DNA from 2 places in the Thomasclavelia spiroformis DSM 1552 genome. Region 2 is predicted to be linked to the other one. Evidence: riboswitches for the same ligand, from Rfam matches in the RefSeq annotation. Region 2 holds a riboswitch; the other holds the start of a gene.
What was found. A riboswitch is a leader RNA that binds a small molecule or an ion and turns the genes downstream of it on or off. The one in region 2 is predicted to bind thiamine pyrophosphate.

Region 1 (7,743 bases), 280 kb from region 2:
TCTTTAAAAAAGCTCTAGTATTTTTAAAACGATCAATATTTAAATCCTCAAACTTTTTCAAGTTCATAACATTATCAACTTTAATAACCGGTTTCCCTGTTTTCAAATATTCATCAACATATTTAACAATATCTTTTCGATGTTGAGTTCCTAAAACAACTCCAACCCCTTCAATTTGTTCAATTTCTTCTGGTGCTATTTGACTATAACACCCAGCTACACACACTGTAGCTTGAGGATTTTTACGAATTGCTTTACGAATCATCTGTCTTGATTTACTATCACCTGTATTAGTGACAGTACATGTATTTATTACATATACATCTGCAATTTCTTTAAAATCAACTTCTTGATAACCTGCTTCGTTAAATATTTTTAACATTGCATTTGATTCATATGTATTTACTTTACAACCTAATGTATGAAATGCTATTGTTTTCATTTACTCACCTATTTTAATTTTCTTTTTATTTTTTTATGGGTCTTTTCCCCAATTAATTCATGTTCATATAAATATTCTAAAATATTTTCATCATCTTCTTGCTTAATAATTTTATCAATTACATCTTTAATATTTTGTAAATCAGGATATTTTTTTGTATACTTATCAACTAAACATATTTCATTTACTATTTTATTATTCTTAAATTGATAAACCACTTTAAAATCATCATGATATAAATATTCATTTTCTTGATCTTTACCCACTAGCTGTAAAGAAGAAAAATCTGATTCATATGGTTGCATATCATATAATTTAATAAAAATATCAATATCTTTAGAAAAATCATTAATATATTGTATATGATGTTTTAATGTTACCAACATATAATCATTAAGATAATATTTATTTATAAATGGCTCTAAGTATGGTATATGGATAATTTCCTTACTATTACGATCAACAAAATTTATGAGATCTTTTGTAATCTTATTTATATCATACTTAAAAATACTTTGTCGTTGTTTATAATTGATATGTTCAAATAAATCATAGTTATTAGCTATAAAATTATTATAACATTGATCAATTTCTTTTTTTGCTCTAATACCTTTTAAAATAACTTCATAAGCAAATAAATCCCATGGATTTTTAACTTTATAAACGAAACCTTCTTGTTCAATTTCTTTACTACCATTATTAACAAATTCAAATAATTTCGTTTTATTTAATTTCACTTCATAACGATACTTATATAATAACTTTAATACTTTCATTTACCAATCTCCCTAGCAAAACCAATAACACTTAATAAGTACAATGGTGCAGTTTCGCTTCTTAAAATTCTTTTTCCTAAAGAACAAGCATTTATATTCATTGATTCCATCATACTAATTTCTTCATAATCAAAACCACCTTCACTGCCTACAATAATTGTTATTTTATCACCAGGATTCAATTGTTTCAAACATTCTTTTAATGCAAAATCGGTATCATTTTTTGCCTTTTCTTCATAGGCAACTAAATTATAGTCACCTAAATATTCTTTAAGTTCATCTAATTTTATTACATTAACTATTTCTGGAACTTTATTTCTTCTTGACTGTTGCGTAGCTTCTTTTAAGATTTTTTCATAACGAGTTAGTTTTTTAGAAAATTTTGCTTTATCACTTTTAACAACACATCGTCTTGTAATTAAAGGAACAATTCTACTAACTCCTAGTTCTGTTGTTTTTTGTAAAACCAATTCAAATTTATCACCTTTAGGTAAAGCATAAACTAAAGTAACCTCAACATCCAATTCATTATTTTCATCCAATTCCTCAACAATCTTGATCAATCCTTGATCCAAATCATCTAGTACACAAAGATAAACCATACCATTTATATCAATACAAATAATCTTTTCACCATTTTTACTTCTCATAACATTTTTCAAATGATGTAAATCATTACCTGTTAATATCAAACAATCTTTATCTTTTAAATCTTCATCTATAAAATATCGCTGCATAATATTCCTCCGCTACCATTCTAACATGTTTAATACACGGATAAAAGAATTTTAATCTATCAATAAAAAATAGACTTTATACTAAAGTCCATTTTTTAAACTATTTATAAATTTAATAACTTTTCTAATTACCCAACTACCACTATTATAATACCATGATCCCTTATATTCAGGTTTTTTTACATATTTAGTATATTCATGATTCAAACAATATCCAAAATAAATAATACTAGAAATTAAATAAATTGAAATTAATAAAACTACAATGCTAGCTAATGGTCCATACAAAACATCATATCTTGTATAATTATCTATAAAATATATAAATCCGATACCAACAATCATTATACCGATACATGTAAATAACGAACCAACTATTCCATAAGTAATAAATCTTTTTTCAAAAGATAAAAAACGATAAAAAAAATAAAACAATACCAAAAAACCTATTCCAATAACAATTATACTTCTTGTAAAATAATTAATAAATGCCAATAATATTAAGCCTATAATCAACGATATAAACATTATAATTGCTTTAATTCTAATCAAAATATTATAAGTATTAAAATCTTCATCATCCTTTGAAATCAACATAAATGAATAAATTGCATTACTAGCTAAATAAATTGATAATCCCATCGAGATTATTAACGATAAATACGTATCATAATGTTTTGATAAAACATATTCGATAAACGGAGAAATTAATTCTTTTGGTAAATACCAATATAAAAACTCAACTAATTTAGGATTATTTAATATTTCATTTTGAAAAATTCTCAATACAATAATCAAACCTGGTAACAATCCTAGTAACATACAAAAACTAGAAGAGTAACGAAATAAATTTCCTTGAGATGAAAAAAATTTTATAACAACCCGTTTAAATCTATGCATTATGACACCTCGATATCATTATTTATTTATATTTTAACCAGCTTATAAAAAAATAAACAAAGGCTAGAAAGTTACTTTCTAGCCATATTTTAACTAATTAATTTAAATCCATCATCATAATCAACAGTTACGGTACTTCCATTTTTTATTGTTCCTTTAATCATTTCACGAGCAATTAAAGTTTCAATATTAGATTGAATAAATCTCTTTAATGGACGAGCTCCAAATGTCACGTCATAACCATATTCACTAATAATTGCCTTAGCACGATCAGTTACATTAATAGTTATCTTTTTATCCTCTAAACGATGTGATAATTGATTAATGAATTTATTAATGATTTTGTTAACAACACTTTGATCAAGAGAATTGAAGTAAACAATTTCATCAATACGATTTAAAAATTCTGGTTTAAAATGATTTTTTAATTCATTATCGATTGCTGCTCTAGTTTCTTCATTATTTCCTTCTAATAAATAGTTGGAACCAATATTTGATGTCATAATAATGATAGTATTTTTAAAACTTACCAAATTACCTTTAGAATCAGTAATACGTCCATCATCTAAAACTTGTAATAAGATATTAAACACTTCTGGATGTGCTTTTTCAATTTCATCTAATAAAACAATACTATACGGATGACGACGTACCGCTTCAGTCAATTGCCCGCCTTCTTCGTAGCCTACATATCCTGGTGGAGCTCCTACTAAACGAGATACACTAAATTTTTCCATATATTCTGACATATCAATTCGAACAATATTTTTTTCAGTATCAAACAATTGTTCAGCAAGTGATTTTGCTACTTCTGTTTTACCTACTCCCGTAGGTCCTAAGAATAAGAAACTTCCAATTGGACGGTTTTCATCATTAATACCTGCACGTGATCTTAAAATTGCATCAGTAACTTTTTCAATTGCATCATCTTGTCCAATAACTCTAACTTTCAAAGCTTCATCTAGGTGTAATAATTTTTCACGTTCAGATTCCATAAGTTTATTTACAGGTATACCAGTCCAACGAGCAATTACTTCGCTAACTGTTTCTACAGTTACTTTTTCCTGTAATAAATCATCTTCTTTTTTAGATGCTTCAAATTGACTTATTTCTTTTTCAATTTGAGGTAATGTTTGATATTTGATCTTAGATGCTTCTTCTAAATTACCTTCTGTTTGATATTTTTCTTTTAACGCTTCTAAACGAACTTTTTGATCTTTTAATTCTTTAATATGATCCAAAGATTTCTTTTCTTCTTGCCATTTATCACTTAAACCTTTTACTTGTTCATCTAATGAAGCAATACGACTTTTTATTTCATTTAAACGCTTTTCATTATCTTCACTTTTATCCTCTTTTTCAATTGAAATACGTTCCATTTCCAAACGATTTTTCTCACGTGTAATCGTATCAAGTTCCTCTGGCAAAGAATCAATTTCCATACGAATTGAAGCACATGCTTCATCAATTAAATCAATTGCTTTATCGGGTAAAAAACGATCAGTAATATATCTTTGTGACATATTTACAGCACCAATGATCGCACTATCAGTTATTTGAACTCCATGATGTGATTCAAATGAATCTTTTAAACCACGTAAGATTGCAATTGTATCATCTTGATCAGGTTCATCAACTTGAACTTTTTGAAATCTTCTTTCTAACGCTACATCTTTTTCAATATACATACGATATTCATCTAAAGTTGTTGCACCAATACAGTGAAGTTCACCACGTGCTAACATCGGTTTCAATAAGTTTGCAGCATCCATTGCCCCATCAGTTTTACCAGCACCAACTAATTGATGAATTTCATCGATAAATAAGATAATATTTCCTTCTGCTTTTTTTATTTCATTTAAAACAGCTTTTAGACGTTCTTCAAATTCTCCACGATATTTAGCCCCTGCAACTAATGCACCTAAATCCAATTCATATAAAGTTTTATTTTGCAAAGAAACTGGTACATCGTTTTTAAAAATACGCCATGCTAATCCTTCTACAATCGCAGTTTTACCAACACCTGGTTCTCCAATTAAAATCGGATTATTCTTAGTTTTACGTGATAAAATCTGAATCACACGACGAATTTCTTCATCACGCCCAATGACTGGATCAAGTTTACCATCAGCTACATCTTTAGTTAAATCACGTCCATATTTTTCTAATACTTCATATTGATTTTCAGGATTTTGATTATTTACCATATTTCCACCCCGCATTTCATCAATAACTTTCTTTACATCTTTTCGATTTAAATGAAATTCATTTAATAAATCTTTGACCCATGAACTATTCAAATCAAATAAAGCCATGATCAAATGTTCTACACTTAAATACTCATCTTTAAACTTAGACATTTGCTTATCAGCCAAACCAAATAACTGATTTAAATCATAAGAAAGACGTATGCTATTTATATCCACATTATTTACAATCGGCTTATTTTGCAATCTTGCAGTTAAGCTATTTTGTAATCTAGCAATATCAACATTACATTTTACTAACACACGATACATAATACCCGCATTATCTTCTAGTAATGCTAATAAAAAATGTTCTACATCTACTACTTGATGATTCATTTCACTAGCCATTTTAATAGCTTTTTGAATCGCCTCTTGCATCTTAGTTGTCCACTTTTCAATGTTCATTGTCATCACTCCTTTAGCACTCTATCTATCCAAGTGCTAATTATATTATACACAAAATTCTAGCACTGTCAACACCTGAGTGCTAAAAATATTTTATTTTTATCTATCTACTAATATTTTGTTTACTTGATATTTTTTTACATTCAAAGTAAAATTAATATGACAACATTATTAAGGGGAGCTTGTTGTACAGGCTGAGAGGAAGGTATTACCTTCGACCCATAACCTGATTTGGATAATGCCAACGTAGGGATAAAATACACTATAATTTTAGTGAGTATATCTGTTTGGTATGCTCATTTTTATTTTATTGCTAACCCTTATATAATTTTGTCAAAAATAGATTATATGGAGGTAAAATATGCTTGGGGAAAAACTAGAAAATGTAAGAAAACTAAATCCGTTAGTACATAATATTACTAATTATGTAACTGTTAATGACTGTGCAAATATTTTAATTGCCTGTGGTGGAGCACCAATTATGTCAGATGAAATTGAAGATGTTAAAGAAATTACATCAATTTGCTCAGCACTAAATATTAATATTGGAACACTTAATCACCTTACTATCCCTTCAATGCTTGAAGCTGGAAAAATTTCTAATAAATTAAATCATCCTATTTTATTAGATCCCGTTGGAGCAGGTGCATCTACATATCGTACCAATACTGCCAAAAAATTAATTGAAGAAATTAAATTTTCTGTTATTCGTGGAAACATTTCAGAAATCAAAGCATTGGCAGGAAATAATTCTGCAACTAAAGGCGTTGATGCTAATGAAGATGATGCAATAACTCTTGATAATATTGATCAAATTGTATCTTTTGCTAAAGAATTCGCTAAAAAAACTAATTCCATAATAATTATTACTGGGGCTAAAGATATCATTGCAAATAATGAGATTGCTTATGTTGTATCGAATGGTCATCCTATGATGAGTAAAATTTCCGGTACGGGCTGTATGCTTAGTGCAATGACTAGTGCTTATATTGCTGCTAATCAAGACGATATGATTGGAGGATGTCTATCTGCAATTTGTGCTATGGGAATTTGTGGTCAAAGAGCTTTTGATAAATTACAAAAAAATGAAGGAAATCTTACTTATAAAAATAAAATTTTCGATGAAATTTTTAATTTAACTAGTGATATTTTAGAAAAGGAAGCTCAATATGAAATTAAATAATAAATCTCTTTTACTATATGCTGTTACTGATCGAAGATGGAGTTACAACGATACTTTTTACAAACACATCGAAGAATCTCTTGAAGGTGGAGTAACTTTTCTTCAACTTCGTGAAAAAAATTTAGACATAGATTCTTTTTTTAAAGAAGCTATTAAAATAAAAGAGCTTTGTAAAAAATATAACGTACCATTTATTATTAATGATAATGTTGAAATAGCTTTAAAATCTAATGCTGATGGTATTCATGTTGGGCAAGATGATATGGGTGTAGAAGAAGTACGAAAACTAATTGGAAAAGAAAAAATTCTCGGTGTTTCTGTTCAAACTGTAGAACAAGCACTTCTTGCACAAAGCCAAGGTGCTAATTATTTAGGAGTTGGATCAATCTTTACAACAACTTCAAAAGATGATGCAAAAAGCGTAAGTATTAATACATTAAAAGAAATTTGTAATGTTGTTAATATTCCTGTAGTTGCAATCGGTGGAATTGATGAAAATAATGCTAAACAACTCTCTAAAACTGGAATTAGCGGTATTGCTGTTATTAGTGCCATATATGCAAACAAAAATATAAAAAATGCAGCAATGAAACTTAAAGAACTTATTGAAGAGATAGTAAAATGATAATTACTGGTGCAATTTTTGATATTGATGGTACACTTATTGATTCCATGAAAATTTGGGATAATTTAGGTGAAAGGTACTTACTAAAACTTGGTATTCAACCTGAAAATAATCTTTCAAAAGTATTATATCCAATGACTTTAAATGAAAGTTGTCTTTATTTAAAAAATCATTACTCTTTAACTTATTCAACAGATAAAATAGAACAAGATCTTTTAAAAATCTTAAATGACTTTTATTATTTTGAGGTTCCCTCAAAAAAAGGAGTTAATAATTTTTTAGCAACACTAAAAAAATTAAATATACCCATGGTTTTAACCACTTCAGGCAACAAAGATTTAGCTATAGTAGCTTTAAAAAGGTTAAATCTTTTAAAATATTTTAAAGCCATTTTTACATGTGATGAAATGCAAACAACAAAAAAAG
Region 2 (7,743 bases):
AAAGATTATTATTACCTGAAAATCATATTGATAAAAAATATTATGTCACAGTTAAAAATAAATTAACTGATGATTTAATTGAAATATTTAATAACGGAATTATAATAGATCAAAAAGTAAAGTGTAAACCAAGTTATTTAGAAATAATTGATGATTATCACTGTTATCTTACTATTAATGAGGGTCGCTATCATCAGATCAAAAAAATGTTTTTATCATGTAATAACAAAGTATTAGAATTAAAAAGAGTTATGTTTGCTTCAATAAATTTAGATAATAATCTATCATTGGCAAATTATCGAAAACTAAATAATCAAGAAATTAAACAACTTATTACAATAAATAATACAAAATAATATAAAATAGGTATATAATAAAACCCATTGGGGGGATATTTAATGTTATTTAGTAACCAAGATTTAAAAAAACTAATAATTCCATTAATAATTGAACAAATACTAGTAATACTAGTTGGTTTTTCAGATACTGTAATGGTTGCAAGTGTTGGTGAAGCAGCTGTATCAGCAGTATCATTAGTTGATGGGATTAATGTTTTATTAATCAATATTTTTTCAGCTCTTGCAACTGGAGGAGCTGTTGTTGCATCACAGTTTATTGGTCAGGGTTCAATAAAAAAAGCTCAATATTCTGCTAAGCAATTAATTTTAATTACAGCTTTACTAGCTAGTGTATTAATGATCATTATCATTATTTTTAATAGTTCTTTATTGCAACTTATTTTTGGACATGTAGAAGCAAATGTCATGAAAAATGCTGAAATTTATTTTTTGTTTTCAGCAATTTCTTATCCTTTTATTGCTTTATATAATGCTGGGGCAGCATTATTTAGAGCGATAGGAAATTCTAAGATTTCAATGATCAATAGTGCTATTATGAATGTTATTAACATTGGATTAAATGCAGTATTTATTTTTGGTTTTAAATGGGGCGTTTTTGGAGCTGTACTGGCAACTTTAATTGCCCGAGTGGTTGCTTGTACAGTTATTTTAAAGACATTAAGTCATAAAAATAATGAATTATATGTCAATGATTATTTACATTGGCATTTTGATTTTACTTATATCAAAAAGATTCTTACAATTGGGATTCCTTCAGGTTTAGAAAATGGAATGTTCCAATTTGGTAAGATACTAGTACAAAGTTTAATTGCTTCTTTTGGAACATATTCAATTGCAGCCAATGCTGTTTCTAATAATCTTGCACAAATGCAAATTATTCCAGGAATGGCAATGTCGCTTGCAATGGTTACTGTAGTAGGTAGGTGTGTAGGAGCTAACGATTATAAACAGGCAAAATATTATATAAAAAAATTAATGAAGATTACATATATTACAATGGCTGTTTTAATAACTGTATTATTGGTTTTTACGCCAATAATTTTAAAATTTTATGCTCTTTCAAAAGAAACAATTGATTTAGCATATCAATGTATTTTTATTCATACAATTTTTGCAGCTACAATTTGGCCATTAGCATTTACTTTTCCAAATGCTTTAAGAGCTTCAAATGATGCAAAATTTACAATGATTGTTTCAGCAACTTCGATGTGGATTTTTAGATTTTGTTTTAGTTATGTTATTGGTCGATATATGGGTTATGGTTTATTAGGTGTATGGATTGCAATGTTTATTGATTGGATAGTGCGTAGTATTTTCTTTATCTGGCGTTATCATAGTGGTAAATGGATGAATAAACAATTAGTATAAGGAGTAAAAAATGATTAAAAAAATTGTAAAAGATAAATTATTTTTAAGTCAAAAATCATCATTAGCATCAAAAGAAGACTTATATATAGTAGAAGATCTTTTAGATACAATTAAAGCAAATAAAGATAAATGTGTTGGAATGGCAGCTAATATGATAGGTTATAATAAGCAAATAATTGTAATTGAAAATAATGATGAATATTTAGTAATGATCAATCCTTCAATTACTAAAACTACAGGTAAATATGAAACAAATGAAGGTTGCTTATGTCATGAAACCTTAATGCCAGCGTTGCGTTATCATAAAATAACAGTTGAATATTTAGATCTTAATTTTAAGAAAAAAACACGAACTTTCAAAGATTATTCAGCCCAAATTATCCAACATGAAATAGATCACTGTAACGGTATTTTAGTATAATTAAAAGATTGGCTTATAACCAATCTTTTTTGATATTAATAAAATTCATATCTTGAGGTAAGTCAGCTTTAACAATAATCTGTTGCTTTGTAACAGGATGAATAAATTCTAATTTATATGCATGTAAAGCTAATCGATCAATTAATTTACTTTTATTACCATATAAAGGATCACTTAATAATGGATGATTAATTGAAGCTAGATGAACACGAATTTGATGTTTTCGACCAGTTTTCAAATCACATTTACAAACAGTATAATTTTTTTGTTTATCATGTTTAATAATTTTTATTTCTGTTATTGCTTTTAATCCTTTGTTAGTAATTCTCATTTTATTAACATGACGATCTCGAGCAATATCTCTATTAATCGTAAGATCATGATCGATAATTCCTTTACAAATAGCAATATAGCTTCTTTTTATTAATTTATTTGCCATCATATTATCTAATATTGGCTGTAAAAGAGGACATTTACAAAATAATACTAAACCAGTCGTATCTTTGTCTAAACGATGAATATGTCGAATTAGCAAATATTGATTAGTTTCTAAATAATAGTTTGCAACATAGTTACACAATGTATTTAGTTCTTTTTTTGTTTCTGGATAAATAGTTGTATTGATTGGCTTATTTACGATTAAGATAAAATCATTTTCATAAGCTATTGATAAAGGATATTCTTGAGGAACGTAATCAATTGATTCTTGATTAAAAGCTTTTATTTTTAAATGATCATTTTTGTTTAAAAGATGATTATCGTTTACAAATTGATTATTTAAAGTATAATTTTTATCTTGTTTTAATAAATGAATTGTTTTTTTTGATAAATGTAAATAATTGAATATATCTCTAATTGTTTTATGATGAAAATCATTATCAATGATCAATGTCAAATAATCCCCTTGAAGCTTATATTTCACATAGATTCCTCCTTTTAAAAGCATTATAACAAATTAATGGTATAAAATGCATAAATATTAAAAAAATGTAAACAATATAAGTAATTTTAGAATTACTAATGTAAAAGATAATAGGAGGAGATCAAAATGAGTGTTCATGATAACTTAGTTGAAATAAGTAAATCATTAGAAAATCTAGAAGAGACCGGTATTTATGATGTAGAAAAATATAGTTGCTCACTAAAACATTTAACTAATCAATTAGAATATTTTTATTGTCATTTAGTAAAAGAGCAAGGTCGTGATAGTGAAAATACGTTTTATCATTTAAAACTTAGGCCTAAAATTCATCAACTCGCATATTTCAATATTGGACGAGGATTTCCTAAAGAATTAATGGATGGACATTGGTGTTATATATTAAAAGATTTAGGTTATAAAATGTTAATTATTCCGTGCACATCATTAAAAGGTAATAGTTGTAATCCGGGTTTTGAATTAGATATTGATGTAATGATGGAAAATGTAAAAACTAAAAGTCGTTTACAGTTAAGTGAAATACGTTGTGTTGATATGCAAAGATTGGATTTACGAAAACCATTTTGCAATGTACTTAGTACACGTAAAGAAATTATTAATTATGTTGAAGAGCATTTGTTAAAATAAAAAAAGCCTAAAAAGGCTAATACATTAAAATCAATAAAGCTATTAAAAGTAGTAAGCAACAAAATAATAAAGAAATTTGACCAAAGAAATTAATTAATATTGTTGCAATAATTGCACCTAAAATAAAGAAGAAAATAATGATTAAATATCGAAAACAATGTTTCAATGCATCTTTATCATGTAAAAAAAGATAGGCAGATAATTTTTGACCAGCCGATTTTAAATTACCAGTGCACATAGTTGAAGCATATGGTAAACCACGAGTAGTTTTAAAAGCATTAACTTGTAATGAACAAACTAAACCAATTGTTACATTACAAATTAAATGTGGTAATTGTTTTGGTTCAAAAGCAATTATTGTAAGAATAATTATTTCAATTATCAAAATCAAATGTTGCCACTCAAGATATTGAAGATTAGTAAATTTATGTCTAATATATTCACTAATAACAATTCCAAGAAAAAATGCCATAATCGGTAATAAATAATATAGTGCCCCTATAAAATCACTTTGAGCAATCTTTAATCCCATTAAAACAATATTACCAGTTTGTGCATTAGCAAAGACATTACCTTTTAAAATATAAGTATAGATGTCTAAAAATCCCCCAACAATCGCAAGTAAAATACCTGTTAGCAAAGATTCATGAATCGTTGCTTTAAAATAACTTTTAATTTTCATCATTAAAAACATGTAGCATTTTTGCTACATGTATTTTTATAAATTTAATAAGCGTTTAGTATCACGTGCGATTACTAATTCTTCATTTGTTGGGATAACAAAAACTTTAACTTTAGAATTAGGAGTACTAATCAAACGATCACCTTTACCATTAACATTTGCATCTTCATCAAGTTCAACACCTAAAGCATCTTTTAATAAATCACAAATACCTTTTCTTGCAAAGAATGAATTTTCCCCAATTCCTGCAGTGAAGCAGATTGCATCAACACCACCTAAAGCAATGAAATAACGTCCAATATAAGCAATAACACGGCGATAGAAAATATCAATTGCTAATTGTGCTCTTTCATTTCCTTCAATGGCAGCATTTTGAACATCTCTAAAATCACTAGAAATACCTGAAATTCCTAATAATCCCGATTCTTTATTCAACATTTTGATAACTTCTTTCATATCCATGCCAACTTCTTCAATTAAATAATCAATTACTGAAGGGTCAACATCACCACTACGAGTTCCCATCATGATACCTGCAAGTGGTGTAAATCCCATAGATGTATTTACTGACTTACCATCTTTAATTGCTGTTAAAGATCCACCAGCACCTAAATGAGCAACGATAATTTTAGAATGTTCAGGATTACCTAACATTTCAATACATCTTCTAGAAACATAGTAATGACTAGTACCATGAGCCCCATACTTACGCACTTTATAATCAGTATAATATTTATATGGAATTGGATAAATATAACATTTTGGTTCTAATGTTTGATGAAAAGCAGTGTCGAATACCGCAACTGCACCAGCATTAGGAATTGCTTCTTTAAATGCATAATATCCAGTTAAATGTGCTGGATTGTGAAGTGGTGCCAATGATTTTAATTCGTCAATTTTATTTACAACATCTTCGTCAATAATAACTGATGAATCAAAATATGCGCCCCCTTGAACAACACGATGTCCAACGCCCTTGATTTCATCTAAATCTTTTACAATGCCTTTTTCAATTAAAGTATCTAATAATAGTTCTACTGCAACCTTATGATCTTTAATAGGACTAGTTGTAACTGTTTTTTTACCATCATATTTGATCGTAAAGATAGAATCTTCTAATCCGATTCTTTCAATAACCCCAGAGGTAATTACAGATTCGTCATCCATTTCAAATAATTGAAATTTTAATGATGAACTACCTGCATTTACAGAAATAATTTTTGCCATTTTTATACAGCCTCCTTAATCTATGGTCATTATATCATTATTTTATAAAATATCTATAAAAAAGCATAAGCTTTATAATTTTTTCTTGAAATTTGACTAATAAATCATATAATATAAATGAGCCAGGGGCGCATTTTGCTGAGAAAGGTTATACCTTGTCCCTTATTATCTGAACTGGGTAATGCCAGCGTAGAGAGAGCAATTTTAAAATTATTTGCTTTTTTACGCTTGTAAAAAAGCTTTTTTTAATTTTGTTTGGCTCTTTTTAAGAAAGGGGAAAACAAAGAATGAAAAACAGGAAATTTGAAATTACTACTAAAACAATGACTTATATGGCTATTTTTGCAGCATTACAAATTGTTTTAGAATATCTAACACAATTTACACCTACAATGCCAAATGGTGGAAATATTAGTTTTTCTTTAGTAGCATTAATGTTATGTAGCTATTTAATGGGAGCTAGTTATGGTTTAATCGTTTCACTTGTATGTGTAGGGTTACATTTTGTCTTAGGTTTAGCGACATTTTATGGACCGCTATCAGTTATTTTTGACTATTTGTTACCAATGGCAATTGTCGGAATAGTTGGCTTGATTCCATTGATTAAAATTAATCAAATTGAAATTCCAATTGGAATTATTATTGTAATGATATTAAAAACAATTAGTCATTTAATTGCTGGGTGGTATGCATTTAATACTCCATTACTTGGTAACTTATCATATAATATCCCATATAATTTAGCCACTCTTGTTGTATGTTTTATCTTGTTTATGCTTTTATATCCAAGATTAAAAAATAAAATTAGAATATAATTAAGTTATGACACGTATCACGGTGATATGTGTCTTTTTTATTGCTGTTATGAGATTTCACCTTTAAAAAAATATGCATTTTGTGTATAATAGAAATGTTATAAAGAGAGGTATTGAATAATGTCAAATTCCCTGGTAGGAAAAAAGGTATTAATTCATTGTTATAAACATGATGGAAGTATCCATCGATGTTGGTCCAAGGGATTTATTTTAGATGAAAATGATGATCATTTTATTGCGATAAATAATCGTACTTTAGTTACCGAAGCAGATGGACGAATGTGGCATACAAGAGAACCTGCAATATGCTACTTTCCTAAGAAAAAATGGTATAATGTTATTTGCATGATTCGTAAAACAGGAGTTTATTATTATTGTAATATTGCTTCACCAACTTTATATGATGGCGAAGCATTAAAATATATTGATTATGATCTTGATTTAAAAGTTTTTCCTGATGGAAATTATCGTGTTTTGGACGAAGAAGAATATCGTCAACACGCAAAACAAATGAATTATTCTAAAGAATTAGATAAAATATTAAAAAAACAATTAGATATATTAATTAATTTAGCTTCAAAAAGAGCTGGTCCATTTGATGAAGATTTTACTAAACACTGGTACCATATCTATGAAGATCTAACACAAGGATAGGTGAAAAAATGCAAACAGTAATTAGAATCAATAATTTAGATGAAACAATTGAATTAGGAAAGCAATTAGGTGAATTATTAAAACCAAATATGCTAATTACTTTAAGTGGGGATTTAGGTGCTGGTAAAACTACTTTTACTAAAGGGATTGGTTTAGGTTTAGAAATTAAAAAAATTATTAATAGTCCTACTTTTACAATTTTAAAACAGTATCAAGGAAGATTGAATTTATCACATTTTGATGCTTATCGTTTGGAAGGTCAAGATGATGATTTGGGTTTTGAAGAGATTTTTGATAGTGATGATGTTTGTGTAGTTGAATGGGCAAATTATATTGAAGATATTTTACCAACTGAAAGATTAGAAATTGAAATAAAAAAAATTGATGAAAATGCTCGTGATTTTATATTTAGAGCAGTAGGATCTAGATATGAGCAGTTATTGGAGGAGTTTAAATGAAAACAGTTGTAATGGATACATCAAATGCTTATCTGGTAATAGCTTTATATGAAAATGATAAATGTCTTGAGCGATATCAAGAGTTTGGTAATAAAAAGCAATCTGAATATGCTATAACTTATTTAGATGAAATGTTAAAAAGAAATAATTTTAATATTTTAGATTTTGATGAAATGATCATAACGATTGGCC

Region 1: it holds a riboswitch for thiamine pyrophosphate, as region 2 does, so the genes downstream of both, thiM (hydroxyethylthiazole kinase) here and NQ543_RS03120 (energy-coupled thiamine transporter ThiT) in region 2, are expected to answer to the same signal.

The regions. Positions count from the first base shown of each region.
Region 1 is NZ_CP102275.1:424,550-432,292, reverse strand. Features, by position in the region: gene mtaB (tRNA (N(6)-L-threonylcarbamoyladenosine(37)-C(2))-methylthiotransferase MtaB) at 1-442, opposite strand, end outside; gene NQ543_RS01815 (hypothetical protein) at 451-1,218, opposite strand; gene NQ543_RS01810 (RsmE family RNA methyltransferase) at 1,215-1,955, opposite strand; gene NQ543_RS01805 (YhjD/YihY/BrkB family envelope integrity protein) at 2,037-2,855, opposite strand; gene clpB (ATP-dependent chaperone ClpB) at 2,945-5,509, opposite strand; TPP riboswitch at 5,674-5,779, shown strand; gene thiM (hydroxyethylthiazole kinase) at 5,871-6,692, shown strand; gene thiE (thiamine phosphate synthase) at 6,679-7,317, shown strand; gene NQ543_RS01785 (HAD family hydrolase) at 7,314-7,743, shown strand, end outside.
Region 2 is NZ_CP102275.1:708,367-716,109, forward strand. Features, by position in the region: gene NQ543_RS03085 (pseudouridine synthase) at 1-356, shown strand, start outside; gene NQ543_RS03090 (MATE family efflux transporter) at 399-1,727, shown strand; gene NQ543_RS03095 (peptide deformylase) at 1,738-2,148, shown strand; gene NQ543_RS03100 (RluA family pseudouridine synthase) at 2,162-3,070, opposite strand; gene NQ543_RS03105 (hypothetical protein) at 3,197-3,715, shown strand; gene NQ543_RS03110 (YoaK family protein) at 3,732-4,400, opposite strand; gene NQ543_RS03115 (acetate/propionate family kinase) at 4,434-5,624, opposite strand; TPP riboswitch at 5,739-5,838, shown strand; gene NQ543_RS03120 (energy-coupled thiamine transporter ThiT) at 5,912-6,439, shown strand; gene NQ543_RS03125 (DUF402 domain-containing protein) at 6,560-7,093, shown strand; gene tsaE (tRNA (adenosine(37)-N6)-threonylcarbamoyltransferase complex ATPase subunit type 1 TsaE) at 7,102-7,551, shown strand; gene tsaB (tRNA (adenosine(37)-N6)-threonylcarbamoyltransferase complex dimerization subunit type 1 TsaB) at 7,548-7,743, shown strand, end outside.